Regions from separate parts of the Weizmannia sp. WK01 genome, predicted to be linked through region 3. Evidence: predicted binding sites of a transcription regulator. Region 3 holds the regulator's gene; each other region holds the start of a gene.
The links. Region 3 encodes Rex, which represses fermentation and respiration genes when NADH is low (regulators of the CRP and FNR family bind a similar motif). Its sites were predicted from a motif close to TTGTGAAATATTTCACAA; they were not measured.

Region 1 (6,185 bases), 1.6 Mb from region 3:
CAGAGGTATGGACGGGAAAAAGATGGCCGGGGAGAAAGCAGCGGAACTCGTAGAAGATGGAATGATTGTCGGGCTTGGGACCGGCTCAACTGTTTATTACACGATAAAAAAATTAGGGGAACGGGTGCAAAGCGGCCTGCACATCACCGGTGTGCCCACCTCGCGTGCGACAGAAAAACTTGCGCGCGAATGCGGCATTCCGATAGCAGACTTGAACGACACGGCACAAATGGATGTGACCATTGACGGGGCCGATGAAGTGGACCCTTCCTTAAATGGCATTAAAGGCGGCGGCGGGGCGTTGTTGTTTGAAAAGCTGGTGGCAAAGGCATCAAAAAGAAATATCTGGGTGGTGGATTCCCGGAAAATGGTTCAACAACTTGGCGCTTTTCCGCTGCCGGTGGAAGTGGTCCCGTTCGGATACAAGCATTTGATGAAAACGTTTGAGCGGGAAGGATTAAACCCTGTCCTCCGGATGAAAGAAGGCCGGCCGTATGTAACAGACGGCGGCCACTATATCGTGGATATAAAGCTCAAATCGCCTGATATCGGCGCGTTTGGAGCCTGGCTTGATGGTTACACAGGTGTTGTTGAACACGGGCTTTTTCTCGGCATTTGCGATCTTGTTGTCATCGGGGACGGCAGCAAGGTATATACCAAGAACCGGGCGGAGGCAAAGAATATTATTTTGTGAAAAACATCCGTATGGGAGACCATACAGAAATTTTAATTTCGGAGGAAGATTGATGTATCGTTTATTAACCCATAATGACCTGGACGGGCTTGGCTGTGGGATTCTTGCCAGGCTTGCATTCGGAAAAGACATTGAAATCCAGTATAATTCTGTGTCCGGTTTAAATCCCCAGGTTGAAGCTTTTTTGAAAAAGGAACATAAAGAAGACATACTGTGGATTACCGATTTATCGGTCAACGAAAAAAATGCGGAGCTCCTTGATGCCTATGCCGCACAGGGCGGAAAAGTGAAACTGATTGACCACCATAAAAGCGCGCTTCACTTAAATGAGCATGAATGGGCTTCTGTCCAGGTGGAGGAAGACGGCAAACAGGCAAGCGCCACTTCTTTGTTTTATCGGTATCTGCAAGCGGAAGGAAAAATCAACCCGACAGGTGCTGTTGACGCGTTTGTCGAACTTGTCCGGCAAATGGATACATGGGAATGGGAACGCAACGGGAATATGCAGGCCAAAAAATTAAATGATCTTTTCTATCTGTATCCGATCGAAGAGTTTGAAGAGATTTTGCTACATAAACTTAGCGGCAGTGAAACGTTTTCATTTGATGATTTGGAAGAAAAAATACTTGATCTGGAAGAGAAAAAAATCGAAAGATATATAAATGGAAAAAAGCGGGAAGTCTACCAGGCTGTGATTGACGGTTATTATGCAGGCGTTATTCATGCCGAGTCGCATCATTCCGAATTGGGGAATGCCGTTGCAAAAGAATACCCGCATCTCGATTATATCGCCATTTGCATGGTCGGAAAGAAACGGATCAGTTTCAGGACGATTCATGACCATATTGACGTATCGGAAATTGCCAAAAAATACGACGGGGGCGGGCACAAAAAAGCATCGGGGGCCGTGCTGACGGAAGAGGCGTTCCGGCAGTTTGTCGTCGAAACGTTTAAAACAGAACCGCTGAAACGCGATTTTGCCCATAACCAGTCCAATATCAAAGGGCAGGAAGCGGGATGTTTATACCAAAACCGCAGCGGGGAACCAATCTTTATTTATAAAGACCCTCAAAAAGGCTGGGCGATCGAAGCAAGAGGCTTAAAGCAGTCTCCTTCTTTTTCTGCCTTTGAAGAAGCGGAAAAATTTGTAAAGCGCCAGTTCCAAGCATGGCTTACCCACGATGAGGCGTATTTGGAATATATGGACAAAAAGAAAAAAAGAAGCGAAAGTGGTTTGTAAAGCTGCCCGGTGATGCCGGGCTTTTTTTCGTGCAGGTATAGAGCCGGTTGCGGCCAATTTGCACGAAAAAAAAGCGCGGCCTGCAACTTAGGTTTGCCGGGGAAAAAGAGGCTTAAAAAAGGCGCATCCGCGTTTGGATGCGCCTTTTTCCTTAATATACAAGTGAGAATAACCCGTTAATATGGGCCAGGTAACGAATATTGCTTGCTTCTTTCATAGCGGAAGCAGGGAAGCCTTTTAATTGCGTTTGGTTTTCCCCGATAAATGCAATGGCATCTTTTCTGCCGAGGCTTGCAAGCGTACCGGAATTGATCGGGTGGAACGTCTGCATTTTCCCGCCTTTTAAATAAGCAGAAAGATTATAGCCAATCAATTCTCCCATTTGCCACGACATTTGTGCTGTTGGCGGATAAGGGCGTGCGCCTTCTGACGGGAAGACAACCGCGCTGTCGCCTGCAACAAACACATCCGGATGGGAAGTGGATTGCAAATAGGCGTTTACGGTTGCACGCCCGCGGTTTACTTCAATCCCGGAATTTGCAACGACACGGTTTCCTTGCACGCCGCCCGTCCAGACAAGCGTTTTTGTTTCGATTTTCTGGCCGTCTTTTAATTCCACGACATTATCCTGGAATTTCGTAACAGGGATGCCTGTCAAAAATTGCACACCACGCGCTTCCAGGCTCTTCGTTGCCCGCTCAATTAGATTTGGCGCGAAGTTCGGCAAAATGGAAGGCGCCGCTTCGACACAAATAAGCGAGATTTCAGAAGGGTCGATCGCAAATTTTTTCGACCATGCCGGCACCTTGTCCGCCAGCTCGCCAACCAGTTCAATCCCGGTCAGGCCGCCACCGCCGACAACAAATGTGGCATCCGCTTTGTTTTTCGTTTTGACATACTGCGCAAGGCAGGACTCGATATGGGCATGAATGCGTTTCGCATCGTCCACTGATTTTAACAGAAAGCTGTTTTCTTCAAGGCCCGGAATGCCGAAGAAAGCTGTTTCGCTGCCGAGTGCGACAACGAGCACATCGTAATTCAGCTTAAAGCCGCTTCCGAGCGATACTTCTTTCGAATCAGGCGAGATTTTTGTGACTTCATCCACCTGAACGTCGACATCTTTACCTTTAAACAGTTTTCTGAGCGGAAGCGACACCCGTTTTTCAGAAACGCCGCCCGCCGCCAGACGGTGCAATTCCGTAATAATTTGATGGTCCGGCACACGGTTTACGACCGTGATCGCTGCATCGTCTTTTGACAAATATTCACGCGCTGATAACGCAGATAACAGGCCGCCATAACCGGCCCCTAAAATGACAATTTTTTTACTCATATGGATCCCCCGTTTTCATTAGTTCTCATTCACCTTACTGCTGTTTGCTGCGTTCTTCCGCGACTGCAAGATAAGACTGCAGGAAACGGAACAGCTTCTGGGCTTGCGGATCTTTCAGCAACCTCAACAGGCCGAACAATCCGATTGTGTCTGTGGACGTCTCGGCACGGTCTTTTGCTTCAATCGCAGTTTGGGCAAGCCCCTTTGCTTTTTCGGCAACGGGATCCAGAAAGCCTAGAAATCCGCCTTTAAAATCATTGACCAGCACTTTATCTGTCATAATGGATTGCGCAAAATCATAGGCTTTGTTTAACATGGTGACCAGTTCGGCCATTTTCGGCAGGCTTTCAACCAACACCGTCAAAGATTGCTGGATTTCCGGATCCAATAATTGATCCAGCAAATCTTTCTGTACGACTGCCGTTTCCGGGGTTACTTCCGGTTTTTCTTCAGGATTGCCTTTTTGAGCTGAAGTTTCTGCCATCTTCTATTTCTCCTTTTCTGATGGAATTCCCACACATATGTAGATGCAAAAAAATATACGGGTTCCCTGATTCCCCCCTCCTAATTGTGAATTTCCTCCCATAATTACGTACCAAGATTCACAAAGAAAGGTGATGAAACCTCATACATGACTAGTATATCAAATTTTCACCGTATAGAAAGTAATTTGCTTTCCATTTTCGGGGGAAATCCGCATGTAAGCTTATTTTCTGTCCCGGCTGCCTGGGTTATGCATAGCAAAATATTTTGCTTGCATTTCTGCGACTGCTGTTGTAAGATAATTAAAAATACTGAACGTGAACGAAGGAATAGTAGGCGGATCACCCTTGCATAAGAGAGCGGCACCCACAGGCTGAAAGGTGCAGCAGCAGGCGGCCTGCCGAACCTGCCTTCCGAGTCCCGGAAAACCGGGCGCAAAGTTTTGCGTTATCAAAAAAGAGCGGGGCGCAAATGTCGCCCAAAAAAGGTGGTACCGCGAAAAGCAAGGCCTTTTCGTCCTTTTTACAGGGACGGAAAGGCCTTTTTGTTTCACCTTTTTTAGAAGGAGAGAAAAGCCATGGAGAAAAACAGAGTCGTCGTAAAAATCGGAAGCAGTTCTTTAACAAATGACGCCGGTGAAATCGATGAACAGAAGTTTGCCGATCATATCGGCGCCCTTGTCGCATTGCACAAAGCCGGGCATGAGGTGGTCGTCGTTTCATCCGGCGCCGTCGCGTGCGGGTTCCGGCTGCTCGGTTACCCGGCGCGGCCCGTCACGTTAAAAGGGAAGCAGGCTGCTGCTGCTATCGGCCAGAGTGTGCTCATCCAGCGTTACAGGGAAGCGCTCGGTGCTTACGGCTTAATACCGGCGCAAATTTTGTTGACCCGGAAAGATTTTTCCACAAAAGACCGGTACCATAACGCTTATTCAACGATAACAGAGCTTTTGCGCCGCGGCGTCATCCCGGTTATCAATGAGAATGATTCCGTGTCGGTCTCAGAACTGACTTTCGGCGATAATGATATGCTGTCAGCGCTTGTCAGCGGGCTTGTCCACGCCGGATGTCTCATCATTTTAACGGATGTAAATGGGCTGTACAGCACGAATCCAAAATACGACCGTTGTGCGCAGCGCATTGATTTTATCGATCATATTACGCCCGAGATGATGAAAATGGCTGGAGGCGCCGGGTCGAAAGCAGGAACAGGCGGCATGTTGTCAAAGTTAAAAGCCGCAAATACAGCGGTCTCCCTCGGCGTCCGGGTGTTTATTGGAAAAGGAAAAGGGTGCGATAAACTCGTCAGGATACTCGAAGGAAAAGGGGACGGCACGTATATCGGAGCCGCCCGCCCGGCTGTAAAGAGCCGGAAACAATGGATCGCGCTGTTTTCGGAAAGTGCCGGAAAAATATACATTGACCGCGGCGCGGAACAGGCTTTGCTGCAAAAAGGGAGTAGCCTGCTTCCGGCAGGCATTAAAAAAATTTCCGGCACATTCCAAAAAGGCGATGTCGTGGACGTCTACGGCGCAAAAGGGCTGCTTGGAAAAGGGGAAGTGCTTTACGGTGCAGAAGAGCTGTTGCGCGTGCTTATGAGGCCTAGCGGGCGGGCAGCAGAAGAAGTCATTCACCGCGATCATTGGGTGCCTTTAAACAGAAAGGGGCTGGGTTAAATGTCTGAAGCCGCAGAAAAAGGAAAAAAAGCGAAGAATATCAGCATGGTACTCGCCAAAAAAACAACGGAAGAAAAAAACAAAGCGCTTTTGGCGATTGCCCGTGTTTTGCTTGAGGACCGGGAAACGATCATTTTCGAAAACAAAAAAGACCTCAGGCGGGGGAGCCGGGCGGGCCTTCCGGAAAATATACTCGACAGGATGATGCTGAACGAGAAGCGGATCCATGATATGTCAGAAGCGGTCCGGCTGCTTGTGAAATTAAGAGATCCGGTCGGGGAAACGGTCGAGGAAATCAAGAAAGAAAACGGATTGCTCATCCTCAAAAAGAAAGTGCCGGTCGGTGTCATCGGCATGATTTACGAAGCGCGCCCGAATGTTACGGTCGATGCTGCCACGCTTGCGATCAAAACGGGCAATGCGGTCATTTTAAGGGGAAGCTCGTCTTCCATCTGCTCAAATCAGGCGCTCGTCTCTTCCATTCACCGCGCATTGGCGGAGACAGGCTTTCCTGAAGATGCCGTCCAGCTCATCGAAGATACAGGCAGGGAGGCGGCAACAGAAATGTTCCACCTTCGTGATTATCTTGATGTCTTGATCCCGAGAGGCGGGAAAAAGCTGATTGATACTGTTGTCCGCGAAGCTTCTGTACCGGTGATTGAAACCGGGGCGGGCAATTGCCATTTATATATTGACGAAACAGCACAGCCGGAAATGGCCGTCCGGATCGCAGTCAATGCAAAAACACAGCGCCCATCCGTCT
Region 2 (6,185 bases), 1.1 Mb from region 3:
TTTGACGCTTTATTTGCCGGGAAAACGCCGAAGACGACACCGACAATGAGCGAAAAGCCGAACGAAAGAGCAGTAACCGGAAGCGACTGGGTGGCGCCCGTGCTAGCAAAAAGCGCGTAAATTTTGATAGCGGCAAACCCGACCCCTACGCCGAGCAGACCGCCTAATGCACTCAATACGACCGCTTCGATCAAAACCTGGACAAGAATATCCTTCCGTTTTGCCCTGCTCTTTACATAGAAAAGCGACCCTCCCCCGATGACCACAACAATCAAAATAACTATAATGATCCACTTCTTCATCTTTATGTTCTCCTTTCCTGTTTTCCAATTTTTACAGGAACCATCTATTCTACTTTCTGGGCTTCATTATGATGGGGCAAACTTAAATTTTTCTTAATGTTTTCGTTTCAAATTGCGAGGATTGAAAAACAGGCCGCACCGTCAGCCCGATACTGCCGGTATATGATGGGAATCGACAAAAAGGATATTCAAGCGTAGCGAATCATGTTATAATATCCAATTATATGACGAAAAAGTGAGGGCCATCGATGAAGAAAAAAATCCTGATGTCTTTTTTAAGCTTAATTGGGATCCTGGTCATCGCCTGTGGCGGTTATGCCTATTATGTTTATCACTCGGCAAAAGCTGCGGCTAATAAAATGCATGAATCGCTGGCAGGCACTTCAAATGAAAGCATCTCAAGCCAGAACGGGCAGCCGATTTCCGTTTTGCTGCTTGGTGTGGATGAACGTGCAAATGACAGCGGCCGTTCCGATGCCATCATTGTGATGACCATTAATCCGAAAAAAGGCACGACACAGCTGGTCAGCATCCCGCGGGATACAAGGACGCTGATCGCCGGACGCGGCACATATGACAAAATCAATGCTGCGTATGCATATGGTGGAACCGATATGGCTTTAAAGACAGTTGAGAACTTTACCGGTATCCAAATGGATTATTATGTAAAAATCAACATGCAGGCCCTGAAAAAACTGGTTAACGCGGTTGGTGGCATTACCGTCAACAACACGATTGACTGGCATGACGAAGGGTACTATAAAAAAGGGTACCATTACAAAAAAGGGGAAATTCATTTGAACGGAGCCCAGGCACTCGGTTATGTCAGAATGCGCCATCTTGATCCGGAAGGGGATTTCGGCCGCAATAAACGGCAGCGGAAAGTGATCGAGGCGCTGATTCAGAAAGCAACCAGCATTTCTTCGGTGACAAAATATAGCAGTATTCTTGATACGCTTGGCGACAATGTCAAAACAAATATGACGTTTAATGACATGCTGACGATAGAGAAAAACTACCGGAATGCCGCCAAAAAAATTACCCAGTATGAAGTAAAAGGCACAGACACCAACTTTGACGGGATCTATTATTTATCGGTGTCAGACATTGAAAAAGAAAAAGTCACGCAGATGCTGGAAGAAAACCTGTCTGGTGACTAAGGAATATTGGAAACAACAACCCGCTTCAGCATGCAGAAGCGGGTTGTTTTGTCAACGGCTCTCAATAAACCGGATCACCTCTTCAAGCGGCGTTTCCGCCATTGACCCGAGGCGGTGGTCAATCTCGCCGAACTTGAGGTCTTTTGTTACCCGGTTTGGGACGACCACGCATGCCATACCGGCGCGTTTTGCCGCAAGCGACCCATTTGGCGAATCTTCGAAGACGAGGCATTGTTCCGGTTCCACGCCGAGACAGCCAGCCGCTTTCAAATACAAAGCAGGGTCCGGTTTGACTTTTTCCACGTCATCGGAAGATTTGATGCAGTCAAAATACGCAAGCAGGCCAAGCTGGCGCAAATAGCGGTGCAGCCATTTCCTGTCAGAGCTTGAAGCCAGCCCGACTTTAAGCCCGAGCTGCCTGGCCGACTTTAAATAGTCTTCCACGCCTTCGCGGGCCGCACCTTTTTCGAGCCGTTTTAAAAACATTTCCTCCAGCTTGTGATCCAGTTTTTCTGTATCAAGCGGCTTTTTGATCTGCTCTTCAAGATATTTAAACGGTTTAAAACCAGAATGCGTGCCAATCCCCTTTCCCCACAGCTCAAGCGGCATCTCGCAATCGTAGCCGCGAAAAATTTCACACAGCACATCATAATGTTCCGATTCCGTATCCATAATTAGCCCGTCGAAATCGAAAATGACAGCTTTTATCATCCGTAAAACCCCTTTCTGTTTCCCTTAACATTATACGTTAAAAACACTTTTCCTCCCAGAATGGTTTTGAAATCTTTTCCAAAATATTAAATTCCTTATTCCTTCACAAAGTTGTAAATTATTTCTGGATAATACCAGTATTTGACAAATCTATGAAAAATATATGAACTTTTTATGAAATTTTTATGAAACATGGTACTATAAGGGGAAATGACAATACAATCTATATTATTTTATTGTAAAATAGGTTAGCACCATAATAAAGGTGAAAAAATAAAAGTACCACCTTTTTTTCATTTGCTTTTATTTGTACACTATTTTACCAAACCGGAAGGAGAGAAAAAATGTGTTGAGGAAACTACCTTGGAAATTGGTGCTGCTTTTGTCCCTCACATCGCTCTTTTTGCTCGGCGGATGTGACACCAAAATTGCAGTGCTCGACCCACAAGGTCCAATGGCGCGGGAACAATATCATTTGATTGTTTACTCATCCATCTTGATGGCCTTTGTATTCGTCGTTGTCCTTGGGTTGTATCTTTATATGGTGATCAAATACAGGGCGTCGCGTCTGCCGGCTGATTATAAACCGCCGCAAATCCACGGCCATAAAGTACTGGAAACGGTATGGACCGCCATCCCGGTGCTGTTGATTATTGCCATTGCCATTCCAACCGTTAAAGCAAACTATTCGGTGGAAGAAACACCAAAATCGATGAAAAACGAAAAGCCTTTAACAGTTTATGTCACGTCATCGGAATGGAAATGGATTTTCAGTTATCCGGAACAGGGAATTGAAACGGTTAACTATGTAAACATTCCGGCTGGGCGGCCAATCAATTTTGAATTGACCTCATCTGGTACGATGGCTTCTTTCTGGATTCCTGAACTTGGCGGACAGAAATACACGATGCCGAACATGACGATGAGACTGATTCTGGCTGCAGATCACCCTGGCGAATATACAGGAAGAAACGCAAACTTCAACGGGGAAGGCTTTGCAAAGATGGACTTCGATGTGTTGGCCCAAACGCCGAAAGATTTTAATGCGTGGGTGAAGGAAGTCAAAAGCAGAGCGCCTCAAATGAAAAAATCGGATTATGAAAAACTGATTAAAAAAGAAGGCCTCGTAGGAAGACAGACTTACACCGGGACCCATCTAAAATGGGATAAACCGGATGAACAAAAAAGCTATTATGAAGAATCGGAAAAAGGTGAGAAACAAAATCACCACCATCACCACGATATGTCCGGTATGGATATGAGCGGAAAATAATCATTGGAATAGGAGGAAAACAGTGTGAAACTTAGTGATTTTTTCGTCACCGGTGAACCGGCCATATATGCCGCCGAAGTTGGTATGGCACTTGGCGCGGCCGCTGTGATCTTTTCTCTAACCTATTTCAAGAAATGGAAATGGTTATGGAAAGAATGGCTGACAACCGTTGACCATAAAAAAATCGGGATTATGTACATTATCGTTGCGGTTTTAATGTTATTCCGCGGCGGTGTCGATGCTTTAATGATGAGAACACAGCTTGCACTGCCGAACCAGCATCTGCTTGATGCAAACCATTACGACGGGATCTTTACGACCCACGGGGTTGTCATGATCTTATTTATGGCGATGCCGTTTTTGTTCGGCCTGATTAACGTTGCTGTTCCGCTTCAAATCGGGGCACGCGATGTTGCCTTCCCGCTTTTGAACGCATTCAGCTTCTGGGCAATGGTTGCAGGGATGTGCCTCTTTAACATTTCATTCATTATCGGGGGCTCCCCTACTGCCGGCTGGACGAACTACTTCCCGCTTGCAGGAACGGAATTTACAAAAGGTGTCGGAAACAACTACTATGCATTGGGTCTGCAGCTTTCCGGGATCGGGACACTGGCTACGGCCGTGAACTTCATTGTCACGATTTTGAAAATGCGGGCGCCAGGCATGACATTAATGAAAATGCCGATGTTCGTATGGTCTACTTTGATTACTTTTATCATCGTGCTTTTTGCTTTCCCTGTTTTGACAGTGGCTTTGGCAGAAGTAACGTTTGACCGTACTTTTGGTGCGCACTTCTTTACCATGGGTTCAGGCGGCAGCCCGATGTTATGGGCAAACTTGTTCTGGATCTGGGGCCACCCGGAAGTGTACATTGTGTTGCTGCCATCTCTTGGGATTTACGCGGACATTATCGCTACATTCTCGGGTAAACGATTGTTTGGATATGCCTCCATGGTCGTTGCGATGGCTGGTATCGCATTCTTCAGTTATTTCACATGGGTTCACCACTTCTTTACAATGGGGAACACAGCAGTCGTAAACTCGTTCTTCTCGATCTCAACGATGATTATCGCGATACCAACGGGTGTCAAATTATTTAACGAAATCTTTACATTGCATAAAGGGAAAATTAGAACAACAACGCCTATGCTATGGTCGCTTGCCTTTATCCCGACATTTTTGATCGGCGGGGTTACGGGTGTTATGCTTTCCATGGCAGCAGCAGACTATCAATATCACAATTCATATTTCCTGATTGCCCACTTCCACTATACATTGATTCCGGCAGTCGCCTATGCATGTTTCGCAGGGCTCCACTACTGGTATCCGAAAATGTTCGGCTATATGCTGAATGAAAAACTGGGCAAAATTACGTTCTGGTTGTGGATGGTCGGCTTTAACCTTTGCTTCCTGCCGCAATTCTTTGTCGGCCTCGACGGAATGGCGCGCCGGATGTACACTTATGAAGCAGGACTTGGCTGGACAGGTTGGAACTTCGCCTCTACAGTAGGTGCCTATATCATGGGGATTGGGTTCCTCGTCCTGGCTTGGAACATTGTTTACAGCATTAAACATGGCGTTCGCGACACGACCGGTGATCCTTGGGATGGCCGCACATTAGATTGGGCAACCCCTACACCGGTTCCGGAATATAACTTTGCGAAACAGCCGGTTGTCTCTACACTTGATGCGTTCGCAGAATACAAAGAAAACGGCACACCGATTTACCGGGATGAAGAGTACAAACCGATCCATATGCCAAATAACTCGGCAATGCCATTTTTCTCCGCTGTATCGATGGGCCTTGCAGGTTTCGGCCTTGTCTGGTCCTGGTGGTGGCTCGCCATTCTCGGCGGTTTGATGATGCTCGGCTGCCTTGCGTGGAGATCGTTTGACCCGGATAAAGGGCACTATATCAGTGTAGAAGAAATCATTCGCACAGAAAATACAAGAGCAGGAGGTGTAAAACGATGAGCGACGAACATTTGGATACATCATTGCCCCTCGAATACCAGCGCAATCAGGACCGTTTAACCATTTTCGGTTTCTGGGTTTTCCTGGCGGCTGAAATCACTTTGTTTGCAACGCTGTTTGCAACGTATTTTACACTCCAGCACCAAACAGCAGGCGGGCCTGTTCAGCAGGACATCTTTGAGCTCAAAGGTGTCCTGATTGAAACCTTTGTCCTTTTGACAAGCAGTTTTACATGCGGAATTGCCGTCTTCAATATGCGCAACCGGAATAAAGGCGCGATGCTCGGCTGGTTTATCGTTACCCTTCTTCTCGGTTTAACTTTCGTCGGCTTTGAAATCAATGAATTTGTCACGTACGTTCATGATGGGGCAACACTGCCGACAAGCGCATTCCTTTCCGCATTCTATGTATTGCTCGGAACGCACGGATGCCACGTTTCCCTCGGGATTTTATGGGGAATATCGATTATTATACAACTGATCCGCCGCGGTTTAACGCCGATGACGGCACGCAAATTTTTCGTTGTAAGTATTTACTGGCACTTCCTTGATGTTGTCTGGATCTTTATCTTCACTTTCGTTTATTTAGGAGGGTTGATGAAATAATGGAGCATCATTCAAAATATCCGATCGGCCATGTCATCGGTTTTCTGCTTTCAATCGTATTGACCCTTGTGGCACTGTATGTTGCTTTGTATACCAACCTTTCTAAAACGGCGACCATCTGGACAATCGGATTGTTTGCCTTCCTCCAGGCTGGCGTGCA
Region 3 (6,185 bases):
CCGGCCTGAAGATATGGCCGCAAGCTTCCAGCAAAGTGTGATTGATGTATTGGTCGGTAAAACCGTGGAGGCGGTAAAAGCGTTTGGCGTCAAAGAAGTGCTGGTCGCCGGCGGTGTTGCCGCGAACAAAGGATTGCGCGCTGCCCTTTCAGAAGCATTCCGGGATCTCCCTGAAGTGGCGTTGCGCATCCCGCCGATCCAGTTATGCACAGACAATGCGGCGATGATTGCCGCATGCGGGACGGTGCTTTTTGAAAAGGGAAAAAGAAGCTCCCTTGACTTAAATGCTTATCCCGGGCTGGACATTGAAAACTTTTAAACAGGGTTGTGAAAAACCGGTGTATGGGAATCGTCCATACACCGGTTTTTTTTGGAGATATGCAGGGGAATTGTGCGCAATCTGTGGAAAAGTTGTTGATAAATGATTGGACTTGTGTAAAACTTTTAAAATTTTTTCCGGACAGGCTGTGGGTATTGTGGATAAATCTGTTGATAATTGTGGATTTTGTGGAAAAACGTTTTGGAAAGCAAGAAATCAATATACCGCCTGTGCATAAATCTGTGCATGGCGCGAGATGCCAAAATAAAAACCTGTGCAGAAAATTTCCACACAGGTCCAAACATTACTCCGCCAGTTCTGCCCATTCTTCCATCAGCGCGTCCAGCTCCAATTTCCGTTGCTCCAGTTCTTCTGTCAGCTCGCGGATTTTAATATGGTCCTGAAAGATTTCCGGGTCGGCCATTTTTTCTTCCCGGTCATGAATTTCTGTTTCCAACGTTTCAATTCTTGTTTCAATTTCTTCAATCCTCCGCTTTTTTTGCCGCTCGCGTTTTTTTGCTTCTTTATCCTGCCGGTAGTTGTTTTTCGCCGGCTGTTCCGCTTTAACCTTTTCTTGTTTCGTGTTTTCCAGGCGTGCAATTTCCAGCATTTCTTCTTTTTTTTGCACATAATAATCATAGTCGCCGAGAAATTCACGGGTTCCCTCCGGCGAGAGCTCCACCACTTTTGTGGCAATCCGGTTAATGAAATAGCGGTCGTGGGAAATGAACAAAATCGTTCCCGGGTAATCGATGAGCGCATTTTCCAGTACTTCTTTACTGTCCAAATCAAGGTGGTTTGTCGGTTCATCTAAAATTAGAAAGTTCGCCTTTTCCAGCATCAATTTGGCGAGGGCAAGCCGGGCTTTTTCGCCGCCGCTTAAGGATGAGACGGTTTTTAAAACGTCATCGCCGGAAAAAAGAAAATTCCCGAGTGCCGTGCGGATTTCTTTTTCTGTTTTCAGCGGGTATGCATCCCATAATTCCCGGAGGACCGTTTTATTGGAAGATAAGTCGGCCAGTTCTTGATCGTAATAGCCGGTCATAACGTTGGAGCCATATTCGATCGTGCCGGATATCAGCGGGATTCTCCGGATAATCGATTTCAAAAGCGTTGACTTGCCGATGCCGTTCGGGCCGACAAGGGCAACACTGTCTTGTTTTTTGACTGAAAGATGGATGTTTTTGGCAACCGGCTCCCCGTCGTAGCCGATGGCAGCATCCCGGACATGAAGGACTTCGTTCCCGCTTTGTTTGGCAATTTCAAACGAAAACCGGGCAGATTTTTCATCGCCAAGCGGCTTGTCCATCAATTCCATTTTTTCCAGTTGTTTCCTCCTACTTTGCGCCCGCTTTGTCGTGGTGGCACGGGCAATGTTTTTTTGGATGAATGCCTGCAATTTCGCAACTTCTTCCTGCTGCTTTTCATATTGTTTGACCTCTCGCTCGTACTGGGCGGCCTTTTGTTCCAGATACCGGCTGTAGTTGCCGTGGTATTTTTTAATGGAATGCCTTGAAATTTCATAGACCTGGTTGACGACTTTATCCAGAAAATAACGGTCATGGGACACGATCAGAATGGCGCCTTCATAGCCTTGTAAATATTGCTCCAGCCAGGTGAGCGTTTCGATATCGAGATGGTTTGTCGGCTCATCCAAAATGAGGATGTCCGGCTTTGTGAGCAGCAATTTCGCCAATGCAAGGCGTGTTTTTTGCCCGCCGCTTAATGTCCGGATCGGGGTGTTGTAGTCGTACTGGTCAAAACGGAAGCCATGCAGAACGGACCGGATATCCGCTTCGATCTGATATCCGCCTTCATCTTTAAAACGTGTCTGCAAAGTATCATAAGCATGCAGCACTTTTTCATACTCCGCCGGGCGGTTATAAATCTTAGGGTCGGCCATTTTTTGTTCGTATTCGCGAAGCTGTTTTTCCATATCCAGCAAATTTTTAAAAACCGACATCATTTCGTCCCAAATGGACAGATCCGATTCGAGTCCGGTATTTTGGGCGAGATAACCGATTTCGACACCATTCGGCATAATGATGGAACCTTCATCATAAGAAAGCTGGCCGGCGATGATTTTCAGGAGGGTCGATTTGCCGGCCCCGTTTCTCCCGACCAAGGCAATCCGGTCTTTTGTTTGAATTTCTAATTTTATATCCGATAAAATAAGTTCAGCGCCATAATATTTTGTGACTTGTTGAACTTGCAGCAACATCATCTTTATGTTCACCTCTATACCATTGTAAGTGTACAGGAAGGCGAACTGCAACTCAACCGGCGTGATCGGAATTTGTCAAAAAACTTTTCACATAAATTCGTAAAAACCCATGAAAAAAATGCTTACTTGTGATATATTTAACATAGTTGGAGAGAGAAAAAGACGCATGCAGGCATTTTTTTAAAACATATTTTTTCTTTGCTCAGATAGGAGTAATATTATAATGAAGAATGGCAGCGCTGCCATTCTGGAATGGACGCACGATTGGAACCAACAGCACAAAAAACTTAAGCTTTCAACTTGGGGGATTTCACATGAAGGATGAATCAGTAAAAATACCGCAAGCCACTGCAAAACGGCTTCCATTATATTACCGGTACCTGAGAAATTTATATACACTTGGCAAGCAAAGGGTATCCTCGGCGGAACTGAGTGAAGCGGTGAAAGTCGACTCCGCTACGATACGCAGGGATTTTTCCTACTTCGGGGCACTTGGAAAAAAAGGTTATGGTTATAATGTAAAATATTTATTGTCTTTTTTCGGCAAGACGCTGAACCAGGATGAGATCACAGATGTAGCGCTGGTTGGCGTTGGGAACCTCGGTACAGCCCTTTTGAATTACAATTTTTCGAAGAATAACAGCGCACGGATTGTGATGGCATTTGACAATGACCCCGGGAAGGTGGGGAGCCATGTTGGCAATGTGCCTGTTTACAGCATGGACGAATTAAGAGAACGGCTTTGCGCGGAAGATGTGACGGTTGTGATTTTGACGGTCCCCGCTTCCAGTGCCCAGGCAGTGACAGACGAGCTTGCCAGTACAAATGTAAAAGGCGTTTTAAACTTTACACCTGCCCGGCTGAACGTGCCGCCGGATATCCGCGTCCATCATATTGACCTGGCCGTGGAACTGCAGGCACTGATCTACTTTTTAAAACATTATTCAAATGATGAAGAAAATTTGAAAGAAACAAAAGAGCCGGTTGCGAAGCCATAGCCAAAAAGCTTTTTTTCCGTTATCATAGTGGGTACAGGGGGTGGCCCGATTGAAAACGGAATGCAGGCGCAAATGGCAATGGCCGGATTTGGCTGTGGCGTGCAAAGGGAAAAGGGCGGATTCAACGCCGGCACTTAAAGGGGAACGGCGATGAATACGAAAAAAATGCCGGTTACCGGACACATCCAGGAATTGAGAAAGCGGTTAATTACCGTTCTCATTTTCTTTCTGTTTGCCCTGGTTGTTGGCTTTTTTACCGCAAAACCTGTTATACGTTATTTGCAGCATGCCAAAAATGCCGGCATGTTCACGATGAATGCCTTCAGGGTAACCGATCCTATTAAGGTTTTTATGGAAGTTTCGGTTGTGATCGCATGCCTATTGACCCTGCCGGTGATTTTGTACCAGCTTTGGGCGTTTATAAGCCCGGGGCTGTATGAGAAAGAAAAGAAACTGACATTAAGTTACATTCCTGTTTCCATCTTGCTTTTTATAGCCGGCGTTTCTTTTTCCTATTTCGTGCTTTGTCCGCTGATGGTGAAGTTTATGATGGGCTTGTCAAATGAAATGGGCATTCGTGCGGTGATCGGGATCCGGGAGTATATTCAGTTTCTGCTAGAGATCACGCTTCCGTTTGGCTTTGTGTTCCAAATGCCGGTCGTGGTCCTGTTTCTGACCCGGCTTGGCATCATTACGCCGAGACTGTTGAAAAAGGTAAGAAAATATGCGTATCTTGCTTTGATTGCAGCTGCCGGCATCATCACCCCGCCGGACGTGTTTTCGCAGCTGATTACCTTTGTTCCACTCGTTTTGCTGTATGAAGCAAGCACACTGATTTCGAAAATGGCGTACCGCAATGCCAAAAAAGCGGCAAAAGAAATGCCAATGGATGAACAGACGATTGCTTCTGAATAAGAAAGCCGTTTTCCGGACGGAGCCGGAAAACGGCTTTTATTTTTTCACTGAGTTTTTCAGCTTGAAATGGAGAAAGATCAGCCTGATGCCGGAACCCAGATCCAATGTTGCAATCAACAGCAGTAAATAAGAAAAAAAGCCCCAGCCGCCCACTTGTACCTGCTGAATGGCAAAATAAGTGAACAAAGCCCCGAGCAGGCAGTTTACAATCCCTGAAAAAAGTGGTCTCATTATAGAAGTCCTCCAATTGAGCTGTAAATTTCATGTACGGATGTCTGCAGAACGGACGGGTGCAAAAGCAGCCTCACGACCACAATCGTGTTCATGGAAACATGCGCAAACATGGAAACGGTGATCCGGTTTGTTTTCTCGTATAAATAAGCGAGCGTCAGCCCTAAAAGGGAATATAAAAACAAGTGGCTCGGTTCGGTATGCGCGAGTCCGAAAATAACCGAGCTGACAATACCGGATAAAAGGAATGAAAAGCGCCTGCGCAGCGTGCCGAAAATGATTTTCCGAAAAACGATTTCCTCGAGAATCGGCCCTGCGATCGAGCTGATGAGGATGACGAGCGGAAATCTTTCAATCAGCGCCATGATTTGCTGCGTATTGTTGGAGGCAGCCGGGGCACCGAATAATGATTCAATGATCGCGGCTGCAGTCTGGGCAAAGAAACAAAGAAAGACGCCGCCTATTGCCCATATGGCGGATGGCGCGGCCGGAAGCGGTTCAGTCCGGTCTGTTTCTTTCTTTGCGGCTTTTCTTAAAAAGTACAGGACGATGATCAGCCCGATGATAAAGCTGATGACGGTCCAAAGCGGGGGCGTCAATGTCCGCATGCTGTCTGCCGGTTCGTGGAAAACGTTCACCCCGGCATAGTAGAGCAACGGATACCCGACGGCGCCGGACAGCAGCATAAGGATGTACGTCACGAGAATATACACATACTCTTTTTTCACGCGTTCTTTTCCTTTCTTGCCAGTTCAAAGTTTAAAGGATCGCAAATTCGTCCAATATGTTCATTGTACTATTGAACCGGGCGGGGTTCAAATGCCGTGCGCAGAGCCAGCCTTTTCAGTTGCATATCCGGATGGTGATCAAGCATACTTATAAAAGGGCAAGCGGCTGAAATGGAGGCGCGCAACCGGCATCCTTTGACGGGGCTCTTTAAAGGATGCAGGGCCCGAAAAAAATAAAAAAAGTTGGATGAGAGACTTGCAAAAAAGCAAGGAATTATTTATTATAATAAATGTGTTAGCACTCAACTTATGCGAGTGCTAATAATGGACAAAATTTTACATAATACGAATTAAGGAGGTTGTTTCACGTGTTAAAACCACTGGGTGATCGCGTTGTCATTGAATTAGTTGAATCGGAAGAAAAAACAGCAAGCGGTATTGTCCTGCCTGACACGGCAAAAGAAAAGCCACAGGAAGGCAAAGTTGTGGCTGTCGGTTCCGGGCGTACCCTTGATAACGGTGAACGTGTTGCCATCGATGTAGCAGTAGGCGACCGCATCATCTTCTCGAAATATGCCGGCACTGAAGTGAAATATGACGGAAAAGAATACTTAATCCTTCGTGAAAGCGATATTCTGGCGGTTGTGGAATAAGCCTGGCTTGTTGAAACATAGAAATAACGATATGACATGAGGAGGTTTTATAAATGGCAAAAGAAATTAAATTCGGCGAAGAAGCCCGCCGCGGTATGCTTCGTGGTGTGGATAAAC

Region 1: OF158_RS08535 (helical membrane plugin domain-containing protein) is a predicted target of Rex. The motif match lies at 3,836-3,853, and genes of this name have one in related genera.
Region 2: qoxA (cytochrome aa3 quinol oxidase subunit II) is a predicted target of Rex. The motif match lies at 2,238-2,255, and genes of this name have one in related genera.

What each region holds. Positions count from the first base shown of each region.
Region 1 is NZ_CP109616.1:1,834,969-1,841,153, reverse strand. Features, by position in the region: gene rpiA (ribose-5-phosphate isomerase RpiA) at 8-694, shown strand; gene OF158_RS08545 (DHH family phosphoesterase) at 747-1,934, shown strand; gene OF158_RS08540 (NAD(P)/FAD-dependent oxidoreductase) at 2,086-3,267, opposite strand; gene OF158_RS08535 (helical membrane plugin domain-containing protein) at 3,302-3,751, opposite strand; gene proB (glutamate 5-kinase) at 4,328-5,422, shown strand; gene OF158_RS08525 (glutamate-5-semialdehyde dehydrogenase) at 5,423-6,185, shown strand, end outside.
Region 2 is NZ_CP109616.1:788,663-794,847, reverse strand. Features, by position in the region: gene OF158_RS03655 (ABC transporter permease) at 1-302, opposite strand, end outside; gene OF158_RS03650 (LCP family glycopolymer transferase) at 551-1,462, shown strand; gene OF158_RS03645 (HAD family hydrolase) at 1,514-2,173, opposite strand; gene qoxA (cytochrome aa3 quinol oxidase subunit II) at 2,520-3,446, shown strand; gene qoxB (cytochrome aa3 quinol oxidase subunit I) at 3,471-5,420, shown strand; gene qoxC (cytochrome aa3 quinol oxidase subunit III) at 5,417-6,025, shown strand; gene qoxD (cytochrome aa3 quinol oxidase subunit IV) at 6,025-6,185, shown strand, end outside.
Region 3 is NZ_CP109616.1:3,414,819-3,421,003, reverse strand. Features, by position in the region: gene tsaD (tRNA (adenosine(37)-N6)-threonylcarbamoyltransferase complex transferase subunit TsaD) at 1-319, shown strand, start outside; gene OF158_RS16215 (ABC-F family ATP-binding cassette domain-containing protein) at 624-2,543, opposite strand; gene OF158_RS16210 (redox-sensing transcriptional repressor Rex) at 2,858-3,541, shown strand; gene tatC (twin-arginine translocase subunit TatC) at 3,692-4,456, shown strand; gene OF158_RS16200 (YdiK family protein) at 4,493-4,687, opposite strand; gene OF158_RS16195 (CPBP family intramembrane glutamic endopeptidase) at 4,687-5,415, opposite strand; gene groES (co-chaperone GroES) at 5,784-6,068, shown strand; gene groL (chaperonin GroEL) at 6,122-6,185, shown strand, end outside.